2 regions of the Uliginosibacterium sediminicola genome follow, and region 2 is predicted to be linked to the other one. Evidence: riboswitches for the same ligand, from Rfam matches in the RefSeq annotation. Region 2 holds a riboswitch; the other holds the start of a gene.
What was found. Region 2 has a riboswitch for S-adenosylhomocysteine ahead of ahcY (adenosylhomocysteinase). Riboswitches for the same ligand answer to the same signal wherever they lie in the genome.
Positions count from the first base shown of each region.

Region 1: it holds a riboswitch for S-adenosylhomocysteine, as region 2 does, so the genes downstream of both, metH (methionine synthase) here and ahcY (adenosylhomocysteinase) in region 2, are expected to answer to the same signal.

Region 1 is NZ_JBDIVE010000001.1:185,966-200,892, forward strand. It holds gene ABDB84_RS00910 (ABC transporter permease subunit) at 1-473, opposite strand, end outside; gene ABDB84_RS00915 (branched-chain amino acid ABC transporter permease) at 507-1,439, opposite strand; gene ABDB84_RS00920 (branched-chain amino acid ABC transporter substrate-binding protein) at 1,546-2,649, opposite strand; S-adenosyl-L-homocysteine riboswitch at 2,887-2,997, shown strand; gene metH (methionine synthase) at 3,103-6,792, shown strand; gene ABDB84_RS00930 (Fic family protein) at 6,894-8,243, shown strand; partial or broken gene ABDB84_RS00935 (vitamin B12 dependent-methionine synthase activation domain-containing protein) at 8,246-8,491, shown strand; gene ABDB84_RS00940 (restriction endonuclease) at 8,814-9,830, shown strand; gene ABDB84_RS00945 (helix-turn-helix domain-containing protein) at 9,941-10,378, opposite strand; gene ABDB84_RS00950 (DUF2938 domain-containing protein) at 10,458-10,970, shown strand; gene ABDB84_RS00955 (DUF2798 domain-containing protein) at 11,032-11,256, shown strand; gene ABDB84_RS00960 (Crp/Fnr family transcriptional regulator) at 11,789-12,550, opposite strand; gene ABDB84_RS00965 (hypothetical protein) at 12,760-13,158, opposite strand; gene ABDB84_RS00970 (rhamnogalacturonan acetylesterase) at 13,163-14,809, shown strand.
Region 2 is NZ_JBDIVE010000003.1:275,879-290,805, forward strand. It holds gene hemA (glutamyl-tRNA reductase) at 1-74, shown strand, start outside; gene prfA (peptide chain release factor 1) at 71-1,156, shown strand; gene ABDB84_RS08230 (HemK/PrmC family methyltransferase) at 1,153-2,100, shown strand; gene ABDB84_RS08235 (MFS transporter) at 2,095-3,324, opposite strand; gene ABDB84_RS08240 (CoA-binding protein) at 3,328-3,750, opposite strand; gene ABDB84_RS08245 (lysophospholipid acyltransferase family protein) at 3,747-4,634, opposite strand; gene ABDB84_RS08250 (lysophospholipid acyltransferase family protein) at 4,631-5,494, opposite strand; gene ABDB84_RS08255 (ROK family transcriptional regulator) at 5,505-6,710, opposite strand; gene metK (methionine adenosyltransferase) at 7,052-8,218, shown strand; gene ABDB84_RS08265 (cyclic di-GMP phosphodiesterase) at 8,843-10,087, shown strand; S-adenosyl-L-homocysteine riboswitch at 10,106-10,202, shown strand; gene ahcY (adenosylhomocysteinase) at 10,313-11,716, shown strand; gene metF (methylenetetrahydrofolate reductase [NAD(P)H]) at 11,819-12,676, shown strand; gene ABDB84_RS08280 (OmpW/AlkL family protein) at 12,749-13,339, opposite strand; gene ubiB (ubiquinone biosynthesis regulatory protein kinase UbiB) at 13,471-14,927, opposite strand, start outside.

The sequences.
Region 1 (14,927 bases), on a different contig from region 2:
ATGCCCTGCGGCCCGTTGGTGATGTTGATCGGGTGGTTCAGATTGTTCATGAAGATGCGCACGATCTCGCCGAAACCCAGGGTGACGATGGCGAGGTAATCACCACGCAGGCGCAAGACCGGAAAGCCGAGAATCACCCCGGCCAGCGCGGCAAAGGCCGCCCCTGCCGGCAGGACGATCCAGAACGGCAGATGCAGGCCGAAGTGCGGACTGGCGAGGAAGGCCCAGGTGTAGGCACCCACCGCGTAGAAGGCGATGTAACCCATGTCGAGCAGACCGGCGAAACCGACCACCAGGTTGAGGCCGATGGCGAGCATCACGTAGAGCAGCGCAAAGTCGAGGATGCGCACCCAGGCAGGCCCGACCGAGATGGCCAGCAGCGGCGCGGCCAGGATCAGGGCGAGCACGATGTAACGCGCCAGCGCCGGATGACGCGTATTGAAGTAAGGAATCAGACTGGCTAGATCGTTCATGATTTTCTTTTTTTAAGTCCCCTGTGCGCCCGCTCAGGCGCGATCCGCAACACGCTCGCCGAGCAGTCCCGTGGGGCGGAAGATCAGCACCGCGCCCAGGATCACAAAGGCGAAGATGTCCTGGTAGCTCGAATTGAAGAAGCCGAAACTGAACTGCTCGATGTAGCCGGCGCCAATCGACTCCACCAGCCCCAGCACGATGCCGCCAAGCATGGCGCCGGCCAGGTTGCCGATGCCGCCGAGCACCGCCGCAGTGAAGGCCTTGAGACCGGGAATGGTGCCCATGGTGCTGTGCGCGATGCCGTAGTTGGAGGCGATCATCACCCCGGCGACGGCGGCCAGGGCCGAGCCGATCACGAAGGTCAGCGCGATAATGCCGTTCGCATTGACGCCCATCAGCGCCGCGATGCGGTGATTCTCGGCCGTGGCGCGCATGGCGCGGCCGATACGCGTCTTGTTCACCAACAGAGTGAGGGCCAGCATCAGCAGGCCGGAAGAGATCACGATGACGATCTGCACCGGCGTGATGAACACCCCGTCGATCAGCTGCAGCGGCGTCGTCGAGATCAGCTGCGGGAAGCTGTAGTAATTGCGGCCCCAGATGATCATCGCCGCGGTCTGCAGCAGGAAGGAGACGCCGATGGCGGTGATCAGCGGCGCCAGGCGCGGCGCATTGCGCAGGCGTCGATAAGCGGCGCGCTCCATCACATAGCCCACAAGCATCGCCGCCGGAATCGACACCGCCATGCCGAAGGCGAGGGTCGGTAGCGCACCGAGATTCGGCCAGGTGTGCTGGGCAAAGCTGATCGCCTGGAGTGCAATCAAGGCACCGACCATGAGCACATCGCCGTGTGCAAAATTGATCAAGCCAAGAATGCCGTAGACCATCGTGTAGCCCAGTGCGACCAGGGCATACATGCTGCCGACGACCAGCCCGTTGATGATTTGCTGCAGTAGGGTTTCCATGCTTGGCTACTCGCAAGAAGCGAGCCCGGAAAAATAAGGGTGGATGAAAGCTGCTCTCAAAAAAATGGCGCGACCAATGCCGCGCCATTTCCCTCGTTGAAACCGCTTACTTGAGCGGCTCCCACTTGCCTGCCTTGAGCGTGTAGACGGTGACCACGCCGTCCTTCAGATCGCCCTTCTCATCGAACTTGATGGTGCTGGTGACGCCCTTGAACTGGATTTTCTTGAGCGCCGGCAAATACTTGGCCGGCTCCACCGAGCCTGCCGCCTTCATCGATTCGATGATCGCCGAAGCGGCATCGTAGGCGTAGGGCGAGTAAGCCTGCACCTCGGCATCAAAGCGCTTCTTGAAGCGCGTACGGAACTGGGTCATCTGATCCAGCGGCACGCCAGGCTGGGTGCAGTAAGCACTGCCTTCGGTGATCGAATCGCCCGCGAGCTTGATCAGCTCGGGCGTACACCCACCGTCCCCCATCAGGAAGGTGGCCTTGATGCCCAGCTGCTTGATCTGCTTGGCCATCGGCCCGCCTTGCGGGTCCATGCCGCCGAAGAAAATGACCTCGGGGTTCTGCGCCTTGACCTTGGTGAGAATGGTCAGGAAGTCGGTTGCCTTGTCGGTCGTGAATTCACGCGTCGTCACCGTGCCACCGCCAGCCTTGACGGCCTTGTCGAACTCATCGGCGAGCCCCTGGCCGTAGGCCGAGCGGTCGTCGATCACGGCGACCTTCTTGCCCAGCTTGCTGAGCGCGAACTTGGCGGCCGCCGGGCCTTGCTTGCCGTCATGCGCCATGACGCGGAAGACGTTCTCGAAACCTTGCTGGGTCAGTGCTGGATTGGTAGCCGAGGGCGAGATCATGACGATGCCGGCCTGGTTGTAAATGCGCGAAGCGGGAATCGTGGTGCCGGAATTCATGTGCCCGACAACGCCCTTCACGCCTGCATCAACGAGGCGTTGCGCGACAGCAGTGCCTTGCTTGGGGTCAGCCTGGTCGTCTTCACCGACCAGCTCGAACTTCACTTTCTTGCCAGCAATCGTCACGCCTTTGGCGTTGTAGTCCTCGATCGCCAGACGCACACCGTTTTCGGTGTCCTTGCCCAGATGCGCCTGAGCACCGGTGAGCGGCGCCGAACTACCAATCTTGACGATCAGGTCTTCGGCCTGCGCCGCGCCCATCGCCAGTACGGATAAAGCAATAATGGTTTTCTTCATGAACACCTCCGCAACACACAATTGAAGTCCGGATAGACCCGCCTAGCTCCTGCGTGCCCCCGAGCTGAAACCTGCAGAGGGATGTTACAGAAATTGCGGCATGAACAGAACGTCGATCACCGCAGCATCGCGCAATTTGCGGCGCCCACTCTTGATCCAGCACCAACTGTATGCACGCGGCACCCACGGGTGCTGCAAAAACTGGCATCGCCAGGCCTGCAAAGGTAGAATGCGCATCTGTCCGAGGAGCGCTGCGAGGCAGGCCGATCGATCATGCGGCCCCACCCCAGGCTCGGACCCCGCCGCACCAAGCTGTGCGACGGCCTGATTCAACGGCGCTCACCGCTTCATGCAGATCATGTGTGGATTGCCGGTGAGCCTGTCATACGCCACCTGTGGCCCCACACCCTTGCCGGTCTGCCTGAGCGCTGAATGCAACGCCCGGAGATACCCATGCAAGCCGACCGCACGACAGAACTCAAGCAGCTCCTCGCCGAACGCATCCTCGTCCTCGACGGCGGCATGGGCACCATGATCCAGCAGTACAAGCTCGGCGAGGCGGACTATCGCGGCACACGCTTTGCGGACTTCCCGCGCGACCTCAAGGGCAATAACGACCTGCTCCTGCTCACCAAACCCGAGGTCATCGGCGAAGTGCACCGCGCCTACCTCGACGCAGGCGCAGACATCATCGAAACCAACACCTTCAACGCCACGCGCGTCTCGCAAGCCGAATACGGTCTCGAAGAAGTTGCCTACGAACTCAACGTCGCGGGTGCCAGGCTCGTGCGTGAGATCTGTGATGAATACACCGCGAAAAACCCGGCCAAGCCGCGCTTTTGCGCTGGCGTCATCGGCCCGACCTCGCGCACCCTGTCGATCTCGCCGGACGTCAACGACCCCGGCTTCCGCAACATCAGTTTTGAAGCGCTGGCCGAGGACTACTACCAGTCCGCCAAGGGCCTGATGGAAGGCGGCGCGGATCTCTTGCTGATCGAGACGGTGTTCGACACGCTCAACGCCAAGGTCGCCGTGTATGCGGTGCAGAAGCTGTTCGAGGACCTCGGCCGTCGGCTTCCGATCATGATCTCCGGCACCATCACCGATGCTTCGGGCCGCACCTTGTCCGGTCAGACCGCCACCGCTTTCTGGAACTCGCTGGCTCACGCCAAGCCGATCAGCTTCGGCCTCAACTGCGCGCTGGGCGCCAAGGAACTGCGCCAGTACGTCGCCGAGATTTCCGGCGTCGCCAACACCTACATCTCGGCCCACCCGAACGCCGGCCTGCCGAATCCGCTCGCCCCCACCGGCTACGACGAAACGCCCGAGCAGCTCGCGGGCGACATCAAGGAGTGGGCCGAGTCTGGCTTCCTCAATATCGTCGGCGGCTGCTGCGGCACCACGCCCGCGCACATCAAGGCGGTGGCTGATGTCGTGGCGAACATCAAGCCACGCGTGATCCCCGACATCGAAGTGCGCCAGCGCCTCTCCGGCCTGGAGTCCTTCACGATCGGCAAGGACAGCCTGTTTGTGAACGTCGGCGAGCGCAACAATGTCACCGGCTCCAAGGCCTTCGCGCGCATGATTCTCGAAGGCCGCTTCGACGACGCACTCGCCGTCGCGCGCCAGCAGGTCGAGAACGGCGCCCAGGTCATCGACATCAACATGGACGAAGCCATGCTCGATTCGAAGGCAGCGATGGAGCGCTTCTTGAAGCTCATCGCCTCCGAGCCGGACATCAGCAAGGTGCCGATCATGATCGACTCCTCCAAATGGGAGGTGATCGAAGTCGGCCTGCAGTGCATTCAGGGTAAGGGCATCGTCAATTCCATCTCGATGAAGGAAGGCGAAGCCGCCTTCCTGCATCACGCTAAGCTGTGCATGCGCTACGGCGCGGCAGCGGTGGTGATGGCCTTCGACGAGAAGGGCCAGGCCGACACCTACCAGCGCAAGATCGAGATCTGCCAGCGCGCCTACGATCTGCTGATGACGATTGGCTTCCCGCCGGAAGACATCATCTTCGACGCCAACATCTTCGCCATCGCCACCGGCATCGAAGAGCACAACAACTACGCCGTCGACTTCATCGAAGCCGTGCGCTGGATTCACACCAACCTGCCCTACGCCAAAACCAGCGGCGGTGTGTCCAACGTGAGCTTCAGCTTCCGTGGCAACGACCCGGTGCGCGAGGCGATTCACACCGTCTTCCTCTACCACGCCATCAAGGCGGGCCTCAGCATGGGCATCGTCAACGCCGGTCAGCTCGGCGTGTATGACGACCTCGACCCGGTGCTGCGCGAGAAGGTCGAAGACGTTGTATTGAATCGTCATCCCGAAGCAGGCGAACGCCTTGTCGAGTTCGCGCAAACCGTGAAGGGACAAGCCAAGGAAAACGTGCAGGATCTTGCCTGGCGCGAATGGCCGGTCGAAGAACGCTTGTCGCACGCGCTGGTCAAAGGCATCACGCAATTCGTCGTCGAAGACACCGAGGAAGTCCGCGCCAAGCTGCTGAGTGAGGGCAAGCCGCCGCTGGCCGTCATCGAAGGCCCGCTGATGGCCGGCATGGCCGTGGTCGGCGATCTGTTCGGCGCGGGCAAGATGTTCCTGCCGCAGGTGGTGAAATCCGCCCGCGTCATGAAATCCGCCGTCGCGCATCTGATCCCCTATATCGAGGAAGAGAAGAAGCGCACCGGCGCCGCCGGCAAGGGCAAGATCATCATGGCCACGGTGAAGGGCGACGTGCATGACATCGGCAAGAACATCGTCGGCGTGGTCTTGAGCTGCAATGGCTACGAAGTCATCGACCTCGGCGTGATGGTGCCGACCGAGAAGATTTTGCACGCCGCCAAGGAACACGGCGCACAGGTCATCGGCCTGTCCGGCCTGATCACGCCCTCGCTCGAAGAGATGAGCTTTGTCGCCAGCGAAATGCAGCGCCAGGGCTTCGACATTCCGCTGCTGATCGGTGGCGCCACCACCAGCCGTGCCCACACCGCAATCAAGATCGCGCCGCACTACGAGCAGCCGATTGTGTACGTGCCCGACGCCTCGCGCGCCGTAGGCGTGGTCACCAGCTTGCTCAGCATCGACGGCCGAGCCAGCTTCGTCGCCGAGATCGCAGCCGACTACGAGAAGGTGCGCCAGCAGCACGCAGCCAAGGCCGGCGTGAAGCTCGTCAGCCTGGAAGCAGCACGCGCCAACAAGTTCAAGTGGAATGCCGACGCGAGTTACGTTCCCGCGAAACCCTCGCGCCCCGGCATCCAGCGCCTGCGCAATATCGACCTCGCTACGCTCGCCGAGTACATCGACTGGGGCCCCTTCTTCCAGACCTGGGACCTCGCCGGCCCCTACCCCGCGATCCTCACGGATAAGGTCGTCGGCGAGACCGCGACCAATGTCTTCAAGGACGCGCAGAAGATGCTCAAGACGGCGATTGATCAGCGCTGGATCGAAGTGCACGCCGTCTTCGGCCTCTTCCCCGCTGCGGCGCAGAACGACACGGTGCTCATCTATGGTGACGAATCACGCGGCGAAGTCGTCGCGCAATGGCACGGCTTGCGCCAGCAACACGAGCGCCCCGCAGGCAAACCCAACTACTGCCTCAGCGACTTCATTGCGGATGCCGACAGCGGCACGCCCGACTGGATCGGCGCCTTCGCCGTGAGCGCCGGCCGTAACCTGGAGAAGCGCGTCGCCGAATACGAAGCGCAGCACGACGATTACCACGCCATCATGCTCAAGGCCATCGCCGACCGCTTCGCCGAAGCCGCCGCCGAATGGCTGCACCAGCGCGTGCGCAAGGAATACTGGGCTTACGCGCCCGACGAAGCACTGAGCAACGACGAAATGATCGCCGAGAAATACCAGGGCATTCGCCCCGCCCCCGGCTACCCGGCCTGCCCGGATCACACCGCCAAGGGCGAGCTGTTCAAGCTGATCAACCCGACGGAAGCCATCGGCCTGGAACTCACCGAAACCTTCGCCATGAATCCGGCGGCGGCCGTTTCAGGCTTCTACCTCGCCCACCCCGAAGCGCACTACTTCGCCGTGAGCAAGATTGCGGACGACCAGATGAAGGACTGGGCTCAGCGCGCGGGGTTCAGTGAGGCGGAGGCGAAGCGTTGGCTGGCGCCTTTGCTTTAGGCCACTTGTAGCGTTTACTATTTTTAGTTCAGATTAGTAGACTTCACTAGAAGGGCCGTGCTAATTTCTACTAATCAATATCATGATTAGTAGAAACCGGCATGCGCATTCCCCGCATCACCCCTTCGTTTGAAGCGCTGCTCAGCAAGCCCGAAACCCTGGGACTGCTTGCCCAGCACGCGAATCCCTTGCCGGCCGGCCGCTATCTCCATCAGGAGGAACTGCGCTATCGCTCCCCCCCGGAAGGCCTCGACCATGAACAATGGTGGGGCGCGACCTGCCTGGGCCGCCTCCCCCTGCTGTGCGAACTCCCGCTCAACGACAAACTCGGGCGCCCCTTCCGCTTCGCCACGCCACAGCCCGTCCTGATCGACCTGCATCACATCGACCGCGATGCAGCAGGCCAGATCCGCGCACCGGAAGGCGCGCCGATCCATGAGAACAAGCAGCGCTATCTACTCGCCTCGCTGATCGAGGAAGCCATCACGTCCAGCCAACTCGAAGGCGCGGCCACCACGCGCAAGGTCGCGGCAGCCATGTTGCGCGAAGGACGAGCGCCCCGCGACCACAGCGAGCAGATGATCTTCAACAACTATCACGCGATGGAACATCTGCGCGAACTACGCAACGAGCCCATCACACCGCAGCACATCCTCGAACTGCACCGTATCCTCACCGTCGACACGCTCGACAACCCCGACGACGCAGGTCGCCTGCGGAGCAGTAACGATGTTGAAGTCGTCGACCAGCGCAATGGCGACATACTGCATACCCCGCCAGGCTTCAGTGAGCTGCCGCAGCGCCTCGAAACGCTATGCGCATTCGCCAACGCAAGCGAACACAGCACCCCGTTCGTGCATCCCGTGCTGCGCGCGATCCTGCTGCACTTCATGATCGGCTACGACCACCCCTTCGTGGACGGCAATGGCCGCACCGCACGTGCGTTGTTCTACTGGGCCATGGCCCGCAGCGGCTACTGGCTGATGGAGTTCGTCTCCATCTCGCACATCATCAAGAAAGCGCCGGCCCGCTACGTGCGCGCCTACCTGCACACCGAAACCGATCACGGCGACACCACCTACTTCCTGATCCACCAGCTCAGCACCATCCGCCGCGCGATTGCAGCGCTGCACGAATACATCGCGCTCAAAACCGCTGAACGGCAGGCCACCGAAAACATGCTTGCGCGAGAAACACCGTTTTTGCGCTTCCGCCTGAATCATCGCCAGATCGCCATCCTGACCAGCGCCCTCAAGCACCCCCAAGATGCCATTCGCATCGACGCGCACCAGAACACGCACGGTGTGGTGTATCAAACTGCACGCGCCGACCTGCTCGACCTCGAATCCCTCGGCCTGCTCATCAAGAGCAAGCGCGGCAATGCCTATGAGTTCTACCCGGCCGCAGACCTGCAAGCGCGCATCAAGAGCCTTGCGGATCAGCAGCTTTAAGGTGCCAGGACCACACGGCCAAGGGCGAGCTGTTCAAGCTGATCAACCCGACCGAAGCGATTGGTCTGGAACTCACCGAAACCTTCGCCATGAACCCGGCAGCGGCCGTGTCAGGCTTCTACCTCGCCCACCCCGAGGCGCAGTACTTCGCCGTGAGCAAGATTGCGGACGACCAGATGAAGGATTGGGCGCAGCGCGCGGGGTTCAGTGAAGGTGAGGCCAAGCGGTGGTTGGCGCCGTTGTTGTGATGTCTTCGCAGGAGGAATGAAACGGGCCGCGATTGCGGCCCGTTTTACATCGGGTGCGGATAGTCGTAGGGCTAAACTACTCCGGAGACTGCGCCAGCCACCAGAAGGCGACTTCACGCGTACATTGATGCAATGGTAGTGCTCAGCCGTGTTTAGTAATTGGGAGGCGAGTGCCAACCATCTCGGCGGCCCCTCCAAGGAGTTCCGCCTAGGCGCTATGCGAACAGGCGGCTAATGTAGGCTTGGTGGGACAATACGACGGAACAACTAGCGTTCCACAAGACCGGAACATCTGGAGCACGTAATCCTTTCGAGGTCACTTATGGGTGCAATCTGGTTTCCAGCGGGAAGATTAGCCGACTGTTTACACGAGCTTGTTGGATACAAGGCCGGTATTGCCGCCTCTCTTCGTAATCTATGCGATCTCCTCGAAGGGACGAGGTATCCCGATATCGTGCTCGAGTCTGAAGAGCGGATGGTTCGCGTCCGTGCTGAGGAATATGAAAATCTATTCTTCACCCTGCTCGAAAGAATTGGGCATACCGATACGAGGCACAACGGAATATTTGACCTTTATGACTTGCTAGATCAGCTAAAGCAAAAACATGGGGAGCAGTTTGTTACCACCCTGACAAAGATACAAACGCAGAGCCTATTCTCCAGACTGGACAACGTCGGCCCCATTGATCCTTTTCCCATTATCGAAGCCGCGAGAAAGAAACTTGGCCCACAAGGCGGCTTAGCGATGATGGAGATTTTTGACATGCATCAGCGAATCAATGAACTAAGCCCCTACACATCCGAAAGATACGTCCAGTGGGATGATGTAATTCCACTGGATGGTTTGTACGAACGGCCATCCAACAAGGCAAACCATGGCGAATTCATTGACCAGAGATTTATCGACTACCTCGCCGCAAATGTCGCTCAACTATATGAAATGCACTGGCGTAGATTTGAAGAGCTCATTGCTGAGTATTTTCATCGAATCGGTTACAAGGTGGAGCTTGGGCCAGGACAAAATGACGACGGAGTTGATATTCGAGTTTGGAGACCAGAGGAAAACGGACAGGGCGTCGGACAACTACATATTGTTCAATGCAAACGCCAACGGGACAAAATTGAGAAAGTAGTTGTGAAAGGTCTTTACGCAGATGTGATGCATGAAAATGCAGCATGGGGCGTAATCGTCACAACCTCCTCCCTTGCAAAAGGAGCAAAGAAAACTATCGAAGCAAGGGGATATCCAATCCAAGAAGTTGACGGCAATAAAGTTGCCGAATGGTTAACCACACTCCGCACACCAGGAACTGGAATCGTCCGACGCTCAAGTTCCTAAGGCCGTAACCCGGAATGCGTGCCCCAATCGTAGGGTGGGTTCGCGAAGCAACCCACCGCTTTCCGATTACTCATGACGGCGGGTTGTCGCTACGAGCCCAGCCTACACCTTCACGTCTTCTGACGCCGTGCAACGCGCGCGGGCACCTTGTCCGGACTGACCACGGCCCCCACCGCAGCCAGGCCCAGCAAGCGCCTGAAGGTCGGGCATTCCATATGACTGGGCGCCTTGCACGCAGCAGCGTGGCGCAGGCCGTCGCGCATTGCGGTGAGGCGACGGATGTTGCGGTCCAGCTCGTCGGCCTTGGTGCGCAGCAGGGCTCGGTCGATCCGGGGGGCGCCATCGGGCGCGAACATCTGCGCGATCTCGTCGAGCGAGAGGCCGGAGGCACGGCCGAGGGCGATGAGTGCAAGGCGTTCGAGCACGTCAGGGTTGAAGAGGCGGCGCAGGCCGCGACGACCGACGGAGACGATGAGGCCTTTCTCTTCATAGAAACGCAGTGTCGAGGCAGGCACGCCTGACGCCTTGGCGACTTCCGAAATATCCATACAAAGCCCTTGACCTCAAGTTGACTTGAACTCCTAAGCTAGCACTACAGCCTCACGGAGGCCAGCTTTGGAGAGATTCATGGACAAGGTATTGCTCGGCGACCTGTTCGCCACCGTGCTCACCGGCATCGGCGCCACGGCGCTGATGGATGTGTGGGGCGTCATCCGCCACCCGCTGCTGGGCGTGCCCGCGCCGGACTATGGCCTCGTTGGTCGCTGGCTGGCCTGGATGCCGCGCGGACGCTTTCACCACACAGGCATCGCCAAATCAGAGCCCATGCGGCATGAGGGACTGATTGGCTGGACGGCGCACTACCTGACCGGCATCAGCTTCGCGAGCTTGCTGGTACTCACCTACGGGACGGACTGGTTGCACGCGCCGCGTCTTGTGCCAGCACTGCTGGTGAGCCTCGTGACGCTCGCAGCGCCTTTCCTGCTAATGCAACCGGGCATGGGCGCAGGCATCGCAGCATCGCGCACGCCGCGCCCGAATGCGGCGCGCCTGCATAGCCTTATCTCGCATCTGGTGTTTGGTGTCGGGCTGTATCTCTCGAGCTGCGCGGTGCAGCGTCTGCAGCCCCTCTTCGTCTGAACGACGCGCGGGCTCACCGGACCCACGCTACAAACTTTTCCCCCACGTACAGGATCATGTCATGCGCATTCCTTCCCGCTTCGCCCCCATCCTCTTCAGCGCCTTGCTGTCGGCCATCATGGTCTGCATCGTGTCGGCCTTCGTACTGGTCGTCTCGCAGGGCATCCACGCTGGTTTGCCTGCTCAGTGGCTGAGAAGCTGCCTCACGACTTGGCCGGTAGCGTTCCCGACGGTAGCCATCGTTGCACCCTGGGTGCGACGCATTGTCGGGCGACTGACCGCGTAGCGCGTAAGGTGGATCCGCGCAGCAAGCCACCGCTTTCCGATCACTCACTACGGAGGGTTGTCGCTGCGCTCCGAACCCACCCTACCCCAACCGTGCAATCTTCTGCGCGGCCAACTCGACATGCGCTTCCAGCGCCGCCACGCAGGGCGCGAAGCGCAGGCTGAATAGTCCTGTCAGCTTCACAGAGTCCATGAATAGATAGTGATATGCCCATTCGCGCTATCTCTTCGCCCATCCTGGTCCCAAGAGCGGTGGCGCCAACTGACATAAACCCGCATCTTCAATGGGTTAGATGACCCGCTGGCACGCATCACTCGGAGAGTTTCCGGGCAAGAGGCTTCGCCTTGAATAGATGTGCGAATGGATACATGAATAGATAAAGCCTGAAATACGAAGCCTGTGTCGACGACGACCGTCTGCCAGTTGGCTCGGCATCGTCAGGCGGCTGAGGGCGTGAGCTGGGTTGGCAAAGCGACACATCGTTTTTCCGGCGCGCCTTATAAGCCACCGCGCGACGACGCCACGCAAGCCCTCAAAGCTTCACAACAGGAATACTGCCCGCATCCTTGATCAGCTGCCGCTGTGGCAGGTAGGGGAGCAGGAGGTCGGTTTCCTTTTTGACTACTTCGTAGCATTCGCAGCTGAGGGCTTCGAGCTTGGCGCGGTCGAGCACGCGGATGGATCCGCGTCCGTAGGAGATGGCGCCGAGTTCGCGCAGCTTCAGCGCGGCCTGGGTGACGCCCTCGCGACGCACGCCGAGCATGCTGGCGATGAATTCCTGCGTCATCGTCAGGTGGTTGTGTGACAGACGATCCATCGACAGCAGCAGCCAGCGGCACAGCTGCTGGTCTATCGAGTGGTGGCGGTTGCAGACTGCAGTCTGCGCGATCTGGGTGATCAGCGCCTGGGTGTAGCGCAGCATCAGGACCAGCAATTGGCCGTGGCGCTGGAATTCTTCTTTCACCCGTGCGCGCGGCAAGCGGTAGGCGTAACCGGCGCTCTGCACCAGGGAGCGGCTGGGCGTGCTCTCACCGCCCATGAACAGGGTGATGCCCAGCAGGCCCTCGTTGCCGACCACCAGGATGGCCGTGGATTCGCCACTCTCCATGACGTACTGCAAGGAGACGATGGAGTCGGTCGGGAAATAGACGTGGCGCATCGCACGCCCGGATTCATACAAGACTGCGCGCAGAGGCAGGGGCACGAGTTCCAGATGCGGGAACAGCCGCCCCTGCACTTCAGGCGACAAAGCCGCCAGCAAATGATTCTGGCTTGGCTCGGGACGTACAGACATGGCAATACCTTGGTAAGCCGGCCTTCAGCAATGGAAGGCCGAAACCCTTGGACCTTACAGGGCATTGCCATGCGGCTCGGTGCGCTAGCACACATAAGCGCCCTGCCCGCCCGCAAAGTCTCGCCTGTGCAGACCCGCTGGGGGCGCGAAGCCAGCCACCGCGCACGCAGGAACCCGTCATTGGGCGGAAGCTCCGGAGGCGTTCAGCCCTACCTGGCGTAGCAGCCGTATTTTTCTCCTTCATCTTTGTCTGTGTGCAAAGAATGGGCTCTGGCGTAAAAAGCACAATTGCGATCAAGACAAGCCAATGGAATCTCCTTAGGGTGTGAAAAGAAACAGGCCGCTTGCGGAAAAAACTGTGCACACCTGGAGGAAGACATGATGCATGAAATGCAAAAGGGATTATGGTGGAGGCTTCTTGGCGCCACTGTATTGGCCGTAACGCTATCGGCGTGCGGTGGCAGCAGCAGCGATGGCACGGCCAGTACGTCGAGTTCAAGCGCGGGCTCGGCGGCTAGTTCAAGCGCAAGCTCAAGTTCAAGTTCAAGCGCCAATGCAAGCAGCAGCGCGAGTGTGAGCAGCGCATCGGGAACGGCGGCGGTCACCATTCATATGATTGGTGACTCGACGATGACCACCTATACGGCAGATCGACGTCCGCAGTACGGCTGGGGCGAGAAGTTTGCGCCATTCTTCAATAACAATGTGACGATCAAGAACTGGGCTGCGGGTGGTCGTAGCTCGCGCAGCTTCTACTATGAATCGGGCATGTGGGATGTGGCCAAGGCGGCCATCCAGAGCGGCGATTACGTGATCATCCAGTTTGGTCACAATGACCAGAAGTACGGGGACACAACATCAACCGGGCCCTACGCGACTTATGGCACTTACGCGATCTGCAGCGATTCGACCGTGACCGACGGCGAGAATTGCACCGGCGGAAGCGATGTGGTTGATACGACGACAACGCGCGAGGAGCACTCGTATTACCAGTTCCTCAAGCGTTATGTGACGGAGGTGCGCGCCAAGGGCGGCATTCCTGTTCTGATGACCTCCGTTGTGCGCCGCTACATGAGCGCTGGCGTGGTGACTGCTGAGGGGCAGCACGATCTGAGTGCGGTCAAGAAAGGCACCGAGGCGAATCCGCGTGGCAACTATCCTGCAGCGATGAAGGCGGTAGCAACAAAATACAATGTCCCAATCGTCGATATCACCGCCGGTACAAAGTCCGTGGTCGAGGCCTATGGCAGCGCTGCAGTGGTAACGCCGTATCTGTTCTATCCGGACGACACGCACCTTAACGGCCTCTATGCCACGCTGGTGGCGAAGATGGCGGTCGATGGGCTCAAGACCAATGGCGTGCTGAGCAGTTATATGCTCAGCAATCCCCAGGTGGTGACGAGTGCGTCGACGGTGAGCTTCTCTGACACCTATGCCAACAACACGAGTTCGCAGTTCTTCAATCTTGCCGGTATGGATCTTTCGCCGGCTGCGGGCACGGTGACGCTGACTGCACCGAGCGGTTTCAAGCTTTCGACGGATCAGACGAGCTGGAGCACTTCGCTCGATGTGAGCTATACCGGCAGCGCCTTCACCAAGACTGTGTATGTGCAGTTTGCGCCCACGGCAGCACAGAGCTACAGCGGCTCGATCGCGATCACACTTGGAGCAAGCTCGATGGGTGCGGTGGCTGTCAGTGGTAAGGGGCTGGCTGCGCTGACCGGAACGGATTCGTCCGGCCTGTGGGCGATGATGAACGCATCGCTCAGCGGCAGCGCGACCGGACTGGCGACGGTGAGCGACGCGGTGGTGTCTGCCAGCATCACCTCTTCGTCGACCACCACGGGGACCATCAACAGCACGAACTACACAGTCAATCGCTACACTGCAACGGGCATTGCTGCAGCCGACAGTACGCGTTACATCGAATTCCTGGTGGCGCCAAGCTCCGGGACGCTCACGGTAACCACGATCTCGTCGTACTTCGGGGGCAGCGGCGGCTCGGGGGTGTACGTTGACATCCTGTATTCGACCGATGGATTCGCGACATCAACTACGCTGGCAAGCAAGGTCAATCCGCCGTCCAACACCAGCTCGGCGGGCTACGTGATGAACCAGTACCCGTACTCCGGGCTGACAATCCCCGTAACATCAGGCAAGACGCTATCGGTCAGGATCTATCCGTATTACAAGGATTCCACCTCGACGAATAAATTCCTCTCGATTGCCAACATGACGATCCAGGGAACGGTGCAATAGGCATTGCAGCGCTATTGATTCAAGGCCGGGCGAGTCCCGGCCTTTTTCGTCAGCTCCTGCAAGAAACCATGTCCTGGCGGGTGCCGGATAAAGTGCGCATCAGCACCCAGGGGGATTC
Region 2 (14,927 bases):
AAGCCGCGCAGATCGTGCGCGCGCTGTTCCATCTCGATGCCAGCGCTTCGCCGGGTAACAAAGAACAACAATGAAAACCAGTATCCGTAACAAGTTCGAGCAGCTGCGCGAACGCCTCGAAGAACTCGACGCCCTGCTCGCCAGCGAAGGCGTGACCGGCGATATGGAGCAGTACCGCAAGCTCACCCGCGAGCATGCCGACATCACTCCGGTGGTCAAGCTGTGGCAGGACTTCCTGCGCGCCGAGGCCGACGAGAAGAGCGCTGAAGAGCTACTCGCCGACCCCGAAATGCGCGAGCTGGCACAAAGCGAGCTGAGCGATGCGCGCGAGGCGCAGACGCGCATCGAAGCCGAGTTGCAGATCGCCCTGCTGCCCAAGGACCCGAACGACGAGCGCAATCTGTTCCTCGAAGTGCGCGCCGGCACCGGCGGCGACGAGGCGGCACTGTTCGCCGGCGATTTGCTGCGCATGTACACGCGCTATGCCGAGCGCCAGGGTTGGCGGGTCGAAATCGTCTCGATGAGCGAGTCGGATCTGGGCGGTTACAAGGAAGTGATTGCCCGCGTGGTTGGCCAGGGCGCGTTCTCCAAGCTCAAGTTCGAATCCGGCGGCCACCGCGTGCAGCGCGTGCCGGTCACCGAGACGCAGGGCCGCATCCACACCTCGGCGTGCACCGTCGCGGTGATGCCCGAGGCCGACGAAGTGGCCGAAGTAAACATCAACCCGGCCGACCTGCGCATCGACACCTTCCGCGCCAGCGGCGCCGGCGGGCAGCACATCAACAAAACCGACTCGGCGGTGCGCATCACCCACATCCCGACCGGCATCGTTGTCGAATGTCAGGACGACCGCTCGCAGCACCGCAACAAGGCGCAGGCGATGAGCGTGCTCGCCTCGCGCATCATGGACGCACAAACCCGCGCCGCGCAGCAGAAGGAAGCGGCGACGCGCAAGAGCCTGATCGGCAGCGGCGACCGTTCCGAGCGCATCCGCACCTACAATTTCCCGCAGGGGCGCATTACCGATCACCGCATCAATGTCACGCTGTACAAACTCGACGCGGCGATGGACGGCGACATCGGCGAACTCATCGATGCGCTGATCACCGAGCACCAGACCGAGCTGCTCGCCGCGCTGACCGAAGACAACGCATGAGCCTGCCGGCCACGCTGGGCGAAGCGCTGGCCTGGGCGCGTGCGCGCATCGACGCGGTGGATGCCAAAGTGCTGCTGCGCGAAGCCAGCGGCGCCAGCGCTGCGGCCCTGGTCGCCTTTGCCGAGCGTGCACTGCCTGCCGAGGCGGCGGCACGCTTCGTCGATTGGGTCACGCGCCGCGAGGCTGGCGAGCCGGTGGCGCATATCCTTGGCTGCCGCGAGTTCTACGGTCAGCTGTTGCGCGTCACGCCGGATACGCTGATTCCACGGCCGGAGACGGAGTTGCTGGTGGAGTTGGCGTTATCCATGATCGCACCGCTCCCCCTCTCCCGGCCTGACGGCCACCCTCTCCCCCAGGGAGAGGGAACGGCAGACGCCGGGCCTGCTCGCAGCAGTTCCCTCCCCCCGGGGGGAGGGTGGCCGGAGGCCGGGAGAGGGGCGGGCGCCAAAGCTGCGCGTGTCCTCGATCTGGGCACCGGCAGCGGCGCCATCGCCATTGCCATTGCGCTCGCGAGCGAAGCTCAGGTCAGCGCCATCGACGCCTCGGCCGCCGCGCTGAGCGTGGCGCAAGACAATGCGCAGCGATTGTCGGCGCCAGTGCGCTACCTGCACGGCAGCTGGTTTGCGCCGGTCGCCGGCGAGCGCTTCGATCTCATCGTCACCAATCCGCCCTACATCGCGGAAGGCGATGCGCATCTGGCCCAGGGCGACGTGCGCTTCGAGCCGCGCAGCGCGCTGACATCCGGGGCGGATGGGCTCGACGATATTCGCCTGATCATTACCCAGGCGCCTTTGCATCTGAATGCCGGTGGGCTGCTGCTGATCGAGCATGGCTACGATCAGGCTGCGGCGGTGCGCGATCTGCTTGGCGCCGCCGGCTTCGGCCAGGTGCAGTCCTGGCGCGATCTGGCCGGCATCGAGCGGGTCAGCGGCGGCTGCTTATGAGATCCGCTTGACCTTGCTGCCCGCCCAGATGGCGAACAGGCCGATGGCGCAGGCGAGTACCCCGACCCATTCAAAGTGCAGCAGGCGGCCAGCTTCGTCGGTGCTGAGGATCAGGCCGGCGATAAAGGCTGCACTGCCCGAGCCGAAGTTCTGTACCGCAGAACTGAAGGCCATCACCCGGCCACGGAAGCGCGCCTCGGTGGAGGCGGTGGTCATCGCCATGGCGGGGATGAAACGGCCGCTGACCAGCACGAAGAACAGCATCGCAAAGAGCAGCTGCCAGGGCAGGGACAGCGGCAGGGTGAGGGTGACCAGCATCATCGGAATACAGGAGACGATGATCACGCAGCTGAGCACGCGGATATAGGGATACTTGTCGGTCAGGCGGCCGAGGATGGGACGCGAGATCAGGGTGCCGGCGCCGCCGACGAGGTAGATCCAGCTCAGCTGGGCCTGGCTTAGCCCGACATTGGCGACCAGCGCAGGCGCGATGTAGGGAATGATCAGGAAGCCCGAGAACATCAGCAGGAAGTTCAGCACGAAGGCACGCCAGTGGTTGGGCACGGCGAGCAGCTCGCGCCAGCTTTGCAGCAGGCTTTGCGCCGGCGCGTTGGCGCGTGCCACGAGGTGGCCGCGCACGCTGGGCACCCAGCGCCAGGCGACGACGCCGATGATCAGACACAGCACGGTAAGCGCCACGAAGGGCATGCGCCAGCCATAGTGCGCGGCAATGAACAGCCCGGCCGGCACGCCCGCCACGGCGGCCAGCGAAAAGCCCAGCATGACCACACTCATGGCGCGGCCACGGCGCTGCATCGGGATCACATCCCCGACGATGGCGAGGGTGATCGAGCCGAGCACGCCGCCGAACAGCCCGGCCAGCGCGCGCGCCGCGAGCAGGGCGGTCGGGCCGTGGGCCAGCGCACAGCCCAGGGTCGAGACGGCCAGGCCGGCAAAGGTGAATAACAGGGCGTGGCGGCGATCAAAGCGATCAGCAATGGCCGCCGCGAGCAGGGACGAAGCCGCCGCCGCGATGGCGTAAGCCGATATGACCAGGCCGAAATGCGCGGTGCCGATCTGCATCTCGCGCATCAGGTCGGAGGACAGCGGCATGATGATCATGAAGTCCACGATGGTCGTGAACTGCACCAGCATGAGGGTCCACAAAAGGATTCTTTCGGCCAGCGATTCCTCGCTGCCGACTGTGTTGGGGGTGGTTTTCATTTTTTATCTAAGAAAGCGCAGGGCGTCACGCCATACGCAGCGGTTCATGATGACTTCGATGCCCGCAGCTTGCGCACGCAAGGCCTCGGCCTCGTTGATCACGCCATCTTGCAGCCACAGGCGGGGGGCGCCGATGGCGATGGCGTCATCGACGATGGGCGCCAGCGTATCAGGATTGCGGAAAACGTCGACCAGATCGATGGCGAACGGGATCTCGCGCAAGCTGGCATAGGCTTTTTCGCCGAGCACTTCGCTGAGCAGCGGGCGCACCGGCACGATCTGCCAGCCAAAGTGGCGCTGCATGCTGGCCGCCACGCCATAACTGGGGCGCGCCGGATTGGGCGACAGGCCGACCACGGCGACGGTCTTCACCGTGCGCAAGAGTTCGGCGATGCGCGCCTCGTCAGGGTTGCGGAAGCGGCTCAATAGAATCTCGCCTCGCCTTCGGGCCGTGTCTTGAAGCGCTTGTGCACCCAGTAGTACTGCGTCGGACTCTTGCGTACTTCGGCTTCGATCCAGGCGTTCATGCGCGTGGTGTCGGCGACGATGTCCTCGGACGGGAAGTCTTGCCAGGGCGTGCCGAACTCAGCGACATAGCCTTGTCCCCAGGGTTTCATGCGCACCACCAGCGGCACCACCACGGCGTCGGCCAGGCGGGCGATGCGCGACAAGCCGGGAATGGTCGCCGTCTGCACGCCGAAAAAGGGCACGAAGATCGATTCCTTGGGGCCGTAGTCGAGGTCGGGCAGGTAATAGAACGGGCGGCCTTTCTTCATTGCCCGCACCGCGCCGCGAATGCCTTCCTGACGCGACAGCAGGGCCTGGTCGCGAAAGCGCGTGCGGCCGCGCAGCAGCATCTTTTCGAGCAGCTTGTTGAGCTGGGCGGCGTACATGCTGACGCAGTCGAGCTCCATCGCCATGCGGCTGCCGGCCATGTCGAGACCCACGAAGTGCGGCACCAGCATCACCACGGCGCGGCCCTCGGCGTGCAAGGCGTGAATCTGCTCGACGCCGCGCAGTTCGACGAGGCGGCGGATGCGTGCCTCGCTGGCCCACCAGATGATGCCGCGTTCGAGCATCGAGCGCGTCACCGCAACGAAGATCTGCCGCGTCATGCGCCGCCGCTCGGCCGTGCTCAGCTCGGGAAAGCTCAGGCGCAGATTGGTCATCACCACGCGCCGTCGCGGCGCCACCAGCACGTATAGCAAATGCCCGAGCAGCCAGCCGAAGGCGGCCTGCACAGGCAGCGGCAGCCAGTGCAGCAGCCACATGAAAGCGAGAAAGAGCGAAGTGAAGAAGTACGAAATCATTGCGCAGGCGGCGGTTCGGCACCAGCCGGAGTCTTGTAGCGGTTATAGCCCCACAGGTATTGCGTCGGGCATTTGAGGATCAGGGTTTCGATATTGCGATTGATGCTGTGCACGCGCTCTTCCAGCGTGCCGCTGGGCGCTTCGTCCGGGGTCTCGACATGGATACACCAACCCTTGCCGACAACGCGCTCGGCCCAGAACAGCACCACCGCAGCATTGCTCACCTCGCTCAAGCGGGCAGCGAGGGTCATGGTGTAGGCCGGTTTGCCGAAGAACGGCGACCACAGGCCTTCGCCCTTGCCCGGCGCCTGGTCCGGCAGCAGGCCGGTGGCTTCGCCCTGGCGCAGCGCCTTGATCAGGCGTCGCACACCCGACAGATCGGCGGGCGCCAGGCGGATGCTGCCCTGCTCGCGCCCGGCACGCAGGATCGGTTCGATCATCGCCTGCTTGGGCGGCCGGTAGAGCACGGTCATCGGCATGCGCTCACCGATGTAGAGCGAGATGATCTCGAAACAGCCCAGATGCGGGGTCAGCGCTACGATGGCCTTGCCCTCGGCACGCAGGGCCTCGACCTTGTCCCAGCCTTCAACCGCCAGGACGTGGCCGAGTACGCGCGCCAGCGGTCGCTGCCAGATATAGGGCAGCTCGAACATCATGCGTCCGGTTTCGGCAGCGGTGCGGCGGATTTCCGCAGCCTGCGGCGGCCGGCCGAGGCCTCGCGTCATGTTGGCGATCAGGCGCTGGCGATAACTGGCTGAGGCGTAGAGCACCAGCAGCCCGGCCGTAGCGCCGAGCCAGTGCAGTTTGCGCAGCGAGAGGCGGCCAAGCCAGCGGAACAGAAGCGGAATCAGTTTTTTCAAACGAGACGTCTCAAGCAAGGATGCTCAGGGAAGTGGGCGCTGTTTCAAGCGCCTCGCGTTCGATCGGGCAGCTCAGCAGCACGTGCAGCGCGGCCGCGGCGGCGCCCAGGGCGAGCGTATTGTGCGCCAAGCTTACCAGCTTGATGGTCTTGGCTGCGGAGTGGCGGCGCGCGCAGGCGCTCAGCATGGCCTGCGCCGAGGCCAGATACGGGCCGCTGAGGCGGAAGGCCGGCCCGCCGACCAGGATGTGGGAGGGGTCGAAGAGCCGGTCCAGGTCCGCCAGCAGGCGTCCGAGCTGGCTGCCGGCTTCACGCTGCACCGCATGGGCGGCTACCTCGCCGGCGGCGCTGGCCGCTTCCAGCGCGGCCAGATCCTGCCCGAAGGCGGCACACATGGCGGGCAGGGACATCAGGGTGTTGGCACAGCCACGCTGCCCACAGCGGCACAGTGGGCCATCGGCCTGCATCTGCAGGTGGGCGATGGAACCGGCGACGCCGTTGTGACCACGCAGGATGCGCTGATGGGCGACCACCGAAGCGGCCACGCCTTCGCCGACATGGACATACAACAGCGGGCCCTCACCCTCAATTTTTTCCCGCTCGAAGTGAAGGAAGGCGGTGCAATTGACAGCGCGTTCAAGTATCAGCGGCAGTCTGTGCAGCCCCGCGTCGGCGAGGCGGGCGTGCAGCATGTCGCGGATCGGCGCGTCGTGCCAACCGGTCTGTTCCGAGTAGCGCAACACGCCGCGTGCTTCGTCGACCGTGCCAGGCACGCCCAAGCCGATGCCGACGATCTGCTGCCGCGCGGGATCCAGTGTGGCCGCGAAACGGGTGATCAGTGCGGCCAGGGTGTCGAGCACCGTGCCGAGCTCGCGATCAGCCGGGGCGAGGAAAGTTTCGCGCAGTTCTCCACGCAGCGAGGTGGCCACCAGCTCGATCTGCTGGTTGTTGATACTCGCGCCGAGTACGAACTTGCGCGTCTGGTCCAGGTGCAGCGGGGTTGGGCGGCGGCCGGTGTGGGTCGGGGTCGGGGTGGGCGATTCGTCCAGCCAGCCCTCCTCGATCAGCGCTTCGACCAGATGGCCGATGGTCGATTTGGTGAGCCGGACGACGCTCGCCACCTCGCTGCGCGAAATGCCGGGATGCGCGCGGACGGCGCGCAGGATGGCCAGCTGATTGAGGCGCTTGACGAGCTGCTGATTGCCTGTGATGACCATTGAAATGACACTATGAACCGCGGGTACGGGGCTGTGCTGAAATCAGCTGGCTGCGGGAGCGGAACATGACGCTGGCCAGGCATCGCGGCTGGCCGCACTTGCAGGGCGCTGCGGCCGATCTTCTTATGGATCGCGCCCAAGGTCAATGCCGCTGCGCAAGCTTCTTGCGTGCGGCAGCGTGGCGAGCGTTATAATCATGCGAACCGCCGAGTTAAAACGACAACTTGCAGGGCGGCAAGTCTGGCTAGTGCGCCGACTCAAATACTGCTAAAGCGTCGCTTGCTCATACCCCGGAGCTGGCAGCGCGCCATCTACGGGGTTTTTCGTTTGCGGAGCACAATATGGCGAATGAATTTTTGTTTTCTTCCGAATCGGTCTCCGAAGGCCATCCGGACAAGGTTGCCGACCAGATTTCCGATGCGGTGCTCGACGCCGTGCTGTCCAGCGATCCGGCCGGCCGTGTGGCCTGCGAGACTCTGGTGTCCACCGGCCTGGTGGTGATCTCCGGTGAAATCACCACCAATGCCCACATCAATTACCGCGAGATCGCGCAGAACACGGTCAAGCGCATCGGCTATGACGATTCCGATATCGGTTTCGACTACAAGAGCTGCGCCATCCTCACCGCCATCAATCGCCAGTCGCCGGACATCGCACAAGGCGTCAATGAAGGTGAAGGCCTCGATCTGGAGCAGGGCGCAGGCGACCAGGGCCTGATGTTTGGCTATGCCAGCAATGAAACGGCGCAGCTGATGCCGCTGCCGATCTACTATGCGCACCGCATCATGCAGCGCCAGGCCGAAGTGCGTAAGGACGGCCGTCTGCCCTGGCTGCGTCCGGACGCCAAGAGCCAGCTGACCGTCAAATACGTCGATGGCAAGCCGGTGGCAATCGACACCGTGGTGGTGTCCACCCAGCATAGCCCGGACATCGAGCACAAGGAACTGAGCGAGGCGGTGATCGAAGAGATCATCAAGCCGGTGCTGCCGCCCGAGTTGCTGCAAGGCAATGTGCGTTACCTCGTCAATCCGACCGGCCGCTTCGTCGTGGGCGGCCCGCACGGCGACTGCGGTCTGACCGGCCGCAAGATCATCGTCGACACCTACGGTGGCATGGGCCGTCACGGTGGTGGCGCCTTCTCGGGCAAGGATCCGTCCAAGGTCGACCGCTCGGCGGCCTACGCCGGTCGTTACGTCGCCAAGAACATCGTCGCCGCCGGTCTGGCCGACCGCGTCGAAGTGCAGGTCGCCTACGCCATCGGCGTCGCCCGCCCGGTTTCGCTGTCGGTCAATACCTTTGGTACCGGCAAGATCAGTGACGAGAAGATCGTCGCCCTGATCGAACAGCATTTCGACCTGCGCCCCAAGGGCATCATCCAGTCCCTCAACCTGCTGCGCCCGATCTACTCCAAGACCGCCGCCTACGGCCACTTCGGCCGCGACGAACCGGAGTTCACCTGGGAAAGCACGGACAAGGCGGCAGCGCTGCGCGCTGACGCCGGTCTCTGAGCGAAGCGAAGAGGCCCGGGGCGTAAGCCCCGAGGCGTCCGTGCTTCGGGGAGTGCTGGCGTAGCCAGCGCGACCCAAAATGAGCTGAATGAGGGCCGCGAGAGCGGCCCTCGTCACGAGCAGAGCGAGTGGGCAGCGCTGCGCGCTGACGCCGGTCTCTGAGCGAAGCGAAGAGGCCCGGGGCGTAAGCCCCGAGGCGTCCGTGCTTCGGGGAGTGCTGGCGTAGCCAGCGCGACCCAAAATGAGCTGAATGAGGGCCGCGAGAGCGGCCCTCGTCACGAGCAGAGCGAGTGGGCAGCGCTGCGCGCTGACGCCGGTCTCTGAGCGAAGCGAAGAGGCCCGGGGCGCAAGCCCCGAGGCGTCCGTGCTTCGGGGAGTGCTGGCGCAGCCAGCGCGACCCAAAATGAGCTGAATGAGGGCTGCGTGAGCGGCCCGGATCTTCAGCGTGTGAGTGCGCTTGGATAGGCTTTTGTCGGTTCCAACCAAAATAAGCTGAAAAGGGTCGCGTAAGCGGCCCTTTTTCTCGTCCTTTCCGGTCTTGGGTGGCCGCTTGGCTTGCGTAAACTGCAGCATTCTTGGCTTCCTTCGCGTCGTCCGGGTGGCCGCAGGCCGCTCCTTTCAGTCATGCTCAAGCGCGTTCGTTGTGATCAGCTCCGTGTTGGAATGTTTCTTCATGAACTTTGTGGTTCCTGGATGGATCATCCGTTCTGGCGCAGCGCGTTCCTGCTCTCTTCGCAGCAGGAGCTGGACAGTCTGCGCAATAGCGCAATCCGCGAGGTCTGGATCGATACGGCCAAAGGCCTGGATGTGGCGGCCGATGAGACCCCGCCCGACGAAGATCTGGCGAGTGTCGAGCGGGCAGTAGAAGTCGAGTTGCTTGAGTTGGCAGAGAGTCCGGCCGTGCCGGCGCCGTGCTCGATGGCGGAGGAATTGCAGCGCGCTTCGCGCATCTGTCGCAAGGCCAAGGATGCCGTGCAGTCGATGTTCAGCGAAGCACGCATGGGCAAGGCGCTGGACACGGCGGATGCCTTGCCGCTGGTGGAGGAAATCTCCAATTCGGTGATGCGTAATCCCGGCGCCCTGATCAGCCTGGCGCGCCTGAAGACCAAGGACAACTACACCTACATGCATTCGGTGGCGGTCTGCGCGCTGATGGTGGCCTTGTCGCGCCAGCTCGGGCAGGACGCCCAGCAGACGCGTGAGGCTGGCATGGCCGGCTTGCTACATGATCTGGGCAAGATGTGGATTCCGCCGGAAATCCTCAACAAGCCAGGGCGGCTGACGGATGCCGAGTTCGATGTGGTGCGCCGTCATCCGCTGGAAGGCTGGCAGGCTTTGCGCGAGGCGCAGGGGGTGAGCGAAGTCACCCTCGATGTCTGCCTCCACCACCATGAAAAAATGGATGGCAGCGGCTACCCGCATCACTTGCCGGCCGCGCAGATCAGCTTGTTTGCGCGCATGGGCGCGGTCTGCGATGTGTATGACGCGATTACCTCCAACCGGCCCTACAAAAAGGGTTGGTGTCCGGCCGAATCGCTGCGCAAGATGACCGAGTGGTGCAAAGGGCATTTCGATGAAGACATCTTCCACGCTTTCGTGCGCAGCCTCGGCATCTACCCCATCGGTTCCCTGCTGCGTTTGAAGTCCGGGCGCATTGCCGTGGTGATCGAGCAGTCCGGCACGTCCTTGCTGGCGCCCATCGTGCTGGCTTTCTTCTCGACGCGCAGCAATGCCCGCATCATCCCGGTGATTGTCGATCTGTCCGAGAAAAGCTGTCGCGACGGCATTGCCGGGCGCGAAGATCCTGCGAAGTGGAACTTCCCCGACCTCGATGCGCTGTGGCTGGGAGAGATGGCAAGGATCACTTGAGGCGGCTATAATCCGATTTCTTCCGAGGAGCGCTGCGAGAAGGCGGAGACGCAATCCACCCTCCCAGGCTCGGAACCTGGCCCTGTCCAGGCTGTTTCAACTGCGCTCACCTGTCAAACCGTGCCGGGCACGGGGACGGAATCGCTGGCCCGCGCTGGCACTTCCTCAGGTGAGCCGCATCGCAAGCTCCCCTCCCTCCCGGCCACACTGTTCAAGGAGAACACCGTGGCTGAAAATTTTTCCGATTACGTCATTGCCGATCTCAAGCTCGCCGACTGGGGCCGCAAAGAGATCCTCATCGCTGAAACCGAAATGCCGGGCCTGATGGCCATTCGCGAAGAGTTCGCGAGCACGCAGCCGCTCAAGGGCGCGCGCATCACCGGCAGTCTGCACATGACGATCCAGACCGCCGTGCTGATCGAGACGCTCACTGCGCTCGGCGCTGAAGTACGCTGGGCCTCGTGCAACATTTTCTCGACGCAGGACCATGCGGCGGCGGCGATTGCGGCGGCCGGCATTCCGGTGTTCGCGGTCAAGGGCGAGTCGCTCACCGAGTACTGGGATTACACGCACCGCATTTTCGAGTGGGCCGATGGCGGCTACTCGAACATGATTCTCGATGATGGCGGCGATGCAACCTTGCTGCTGCATCTGGGCGCCAAGGCCGAGAAAGATCTGTCGGTGCTGGCCGATCCGAAGTCGGAAGAAGAGACGATTCTCTTTGCCGCGATCAAGGCCAAGCTGGGGCAGGACGCGAGCTGGTACTCGACGCGTCTGGCACAGATCAAGGGCGTGACCGAAGAGACCACCACCGGCGTGCATCGTTTGTATCAGATGCATCAGCGTGGCGACCTCAAGTTCCCGGCGATCAACGTCAATGACTCGGTCACCAAGTCCAAGTTCGACAATCTCTATGGCTGCCGTGAATCCCTGGTCGACGGCATCAAGCGCGCCACCGATGTGATGATTGCCGGCAAGGTTGCCGTGGTGTGTGGCTATGGCGACGTGGGCAAGGGCTCGGCGCAGGCGCTGCGCGCGCTGTCCGCCCAGGTCTGGGTCACCGAGATCGACCCGATCTGTGCCCTGCAAGCGGCCATGGAAGGTTACCGCGTGGTGACCATGGAGTATGCCGCCGACAAGGCTGACATCTTCGTCACCACCACCGGCAATTTCCACGTCATCACCCACGAGCATCTGGTGGCGATGAAGAACAATGCCATCGTCTGCAACATCGGTCACTTCGACAACGAGATCGATGTCGCTTCGCTGGAAAAGTACCAGTGGGAAGAGATCAAGCCGCAGGTCGACCACGTGATCTTCCCCGACGGCAAGCGCATCATCCTGCTGGCCAAGGGTCGCCTGGTGAATCTGGGCTGCGCCACCGGCCACCCCAGCTATGTGATGAGCTCCAGCTTCGCCAACCAGACCATCGCGCAGATCGAGCTGTTCACCAAGACGGCGGAGTATCCGGTGGGCGTGTACACCCTGCCCAAGCATCTTGATGAAAAGGTCGCCCGTCTGCAGCTGAAGACGCTCAACGTGCAGCTGAGCACGCTGCGTCCGGACCAGGCGGCCTACATCGGCGTGCCGATCGAAGGTCCGTACAAGGCCGATCATTATCGCTATTGATTGACTGAGCGAGGGGCGGGGAAGCAGTGCTGTACGGCTGCCTTGCCCGTCCTTTCCTTCTCCGAATTTCATTTCGGCTCACGAAATGATGGACACGCTACGATGAACTCCCCACTCCCCACTCCTCACTCCGCGCTGCAATTTAGCGTCGAGTTCTTTCCGACGGCGACGCCCGAAGGCCTCGTCAAGCTGCGTGGCGTGCGTGACCAGCTCGCTGCACTGGGCCCGGAGTTCTTCTCCGTGACCTATGGCGCCGGCGGTTCGACGCGTGACCGCACGCTGCAGATCGTGCGCGAGATCCGTGCTGCAGGGCTGGATGCCGCACCGCATCTGTCGTGCATCGGCGCCACCGAAGCGAGCATCCGCGAACATCTGGCCGAGTTTCGCGAAGTTGGTGCCAAGCGCATTGTCGCGCTGCGTGGTGACTTGCCTTCGGGGATGGCCGATCCCGGCGAATTCCGTTATGCCAGCGAACTGGTGGCCTTCATCCGGCGCGAGTCGGGCGATGAGTTCCGCATCGAGGTCGCCGCCTATCCCGAGGTACATCCGCAGGCGCGCAGCGCAGCCAGCGATCTGCAGGCCTTCCTCACCAAGGTGCGTGCCGGCGCCAATTCAGCGATCACGCAGTATTTCTACAATGCGGATGCCTACTTCCGCTTTGTCGACGAAGTGCGCGCTGCCGGTGTCGACATTCCCATCGTGCCGGGCATCATGCCGATTGCCAGTTTCAGCAAGCTGGCGCGCTTTTCCGAGAGCTGTGGTGCGGAAATTCCGCAATGGATGCGCCGCCGCTTCGAGGCTTATGGTGATGATGCCGAAAGCATCCGTGCGTTCGGGCTTGATGTGGTCAGTCAGCTGTGCGAGCGTCTGCTGGCCGGCGGTGCGCCAAGCCTGCATTTCTATACGCTCAACCAGGCCAATCTCACCACGGCATTGATTGAACGCCTGCAGTCGAAGTAAGCGCCACCACAAAGAAAAAGCCCTCGTCGCTGGCTGCGCAGCGACGAGGGCTTTTTGCTTTTCTGTGCCGGCTTAGAAGCGGTAGCCGAAGCCGATGCCGAACAGCAGCGGATCGACATGCAGGGTGCCGACCTTGTTGCCATTGGCCTTCACATCGGTCGCGATTTTGACCTTCTTGACGTCGAAGTTCAGCGAGGTCTGCTTGGTCAGCGCGACATCGAAACCTGCTTGCAGCGCGTAGCCGAAGCTGTTCTTGTCGATGCTGAAGCCGTCCGGCAGGCTCACGCTGGAAATGCGCGTGTAGTTCAGGCCCGCGCCCACGTACGGCCGGAACGAAGATTCGGGCGTGAAGTGGTATTGCAGGGTGAGTGTCGGCGGCAATTGCTTGAGGCTGCCGATCTTGGTGCTGCCGGCCTTGATGTCGTGCTTTTGCGGATAGGTCAGGATCAGCTCAGTGGCGATGTTCTTGGTGATGAAGTACGAGATGTCGACTTCAGGCAGGAACTTGCCATTGACGTTCAGATTCAGTGGTGTGGTGTCGTGGTTATCGGGTGCCAGGTAGATGGCGCGAGCACGTACCAGCCAGGGCGAGTCGCCCGCTGCACTGGCGATCTGGGTGGCGCAGGCTGCCAGAAGGGCAGCGGCGATCAGCTTGTATTTCATTCAATTACTCCGCGTCACGGGGACAACCCCCATGCAGCGATTTCACGCGGAATCGGTCCGGCGTAACTTGATGAAAATCAAACAGCGCGGACGTACATGCATTGTGGAAAACGCTTAAAAGTGAGCCCCTGTCAGCGCAAAAGCAGCGCCAGCACAAGCCCGCAGAGCAGCAGCAGGGTGGCCACGCATGCATAGATCATTTTCTGCTGAGCTTCGATGCGCCGCCCCATGTTCTCCAGTGCGCGGCGTGCCTGTTCCGTGCTGTTGTCCTGCAAGGCCTGATGCATCAGGCGCGGCAGTTGGGGCAGGGTGCCAGCCCAGTTGGGCGCTTCATCACGCAGGTGGCGCAGCAGGGCGCGCGGCCCGACCTGATCGCTCATCCAGCGTTCGAGGAAGGGCTTGGCGGTGGCCCACAGGTCCAGATCCGGATTGAGCTGGCGACCGAGCCCTTCGATATTGAGCAAGGTCTTTTGCAGCATCACCAGTTGCGGCTGCACTTCCATCTGGAAGCGGCGCGCGGTCTGGAACAGGCGCAGCAGGGTCTTGCCGAAAGAGATGTCCTTGAGCGGCTTGTCGAAGATCGGCTCACAGACGGCGCGGATGGCGCTCTCGAATTCATCGACGCGCGTGCCCGGCGGCACCCAGCCGGCGTCGACGTGCGCCTGTGCGACGCGCTTGTAATCGCGCTTGAAGAAGGCGAGGAAGTTCTGCGCCAGGTACTGCTTGTCGCGGTCGGTGAGGGTGCCCATGATGCCGAAGTCCAGCGCGATGTACTGGCCCCGGCGCACGCCTTCGGTGGCGACGAGGATGTTGCCCGGATGCATGTCGGCATGGAAGAAGCCGTCGCGGAACACCTGCGTGAAGAAGATTTCGACACCGGCGCGCGACAGGGCGGCCAGATCGACACCGAGTGCGCGCATGGTGTCGATCTGCGAGATCGGAATGCCGTGCATGCGCTGCATCACCATCACCGACTTGCCGCAAAAATCCCAATACACTTCGGGCACTTGCAGCTGGGTCGAGTCCTTGAAGTTGCGCCGCAGCTGCGAGCAGTTGGCCGCTTCGCGCATCAGGTCCAGCTCGTCGTCTAGATGCTTGGCGAATTCGGCGACCACTTCGCGTGGTTTGAGGCGGCGGCCGTCGACCCACAGGCGTTCGATCAGCGCGGCGGCGGTGTCGAGCAGGGCCAGATCCTTGGCGATGATGCTCTCGATGCCGGGGCGCAGGATCTTGATGGCGACCTCGGTACCGTCCGGTAGCGCGCCGAAATGCACCTGCGCAATCGAGGCCGATGCCACCGGCTGCATGTCGAAGCGGGCGAACACCTCATTGACCGTGCGGCCGTATTCGGCCTCCAGGCGCGCCAGGGCTTGGTCGGTCGGGAAGGGCGGGACGCGGTCCTGCAGCTTGGCCAGCTCGTCGGCGAGCGCCGGGGCGAGCAGGTCGCGGCGGGTCGACAGCATCTGGCCGAACTTGACGAAGATCGGGCCGAGCGATTCGAGCGCCAGGCGCAAACGGACTTCCGGCGCTTCGCTGAAACTGCGTGCAGGCAGCACGCGGCGCAGGCAAGCGCCCACGCGGGTAGTCG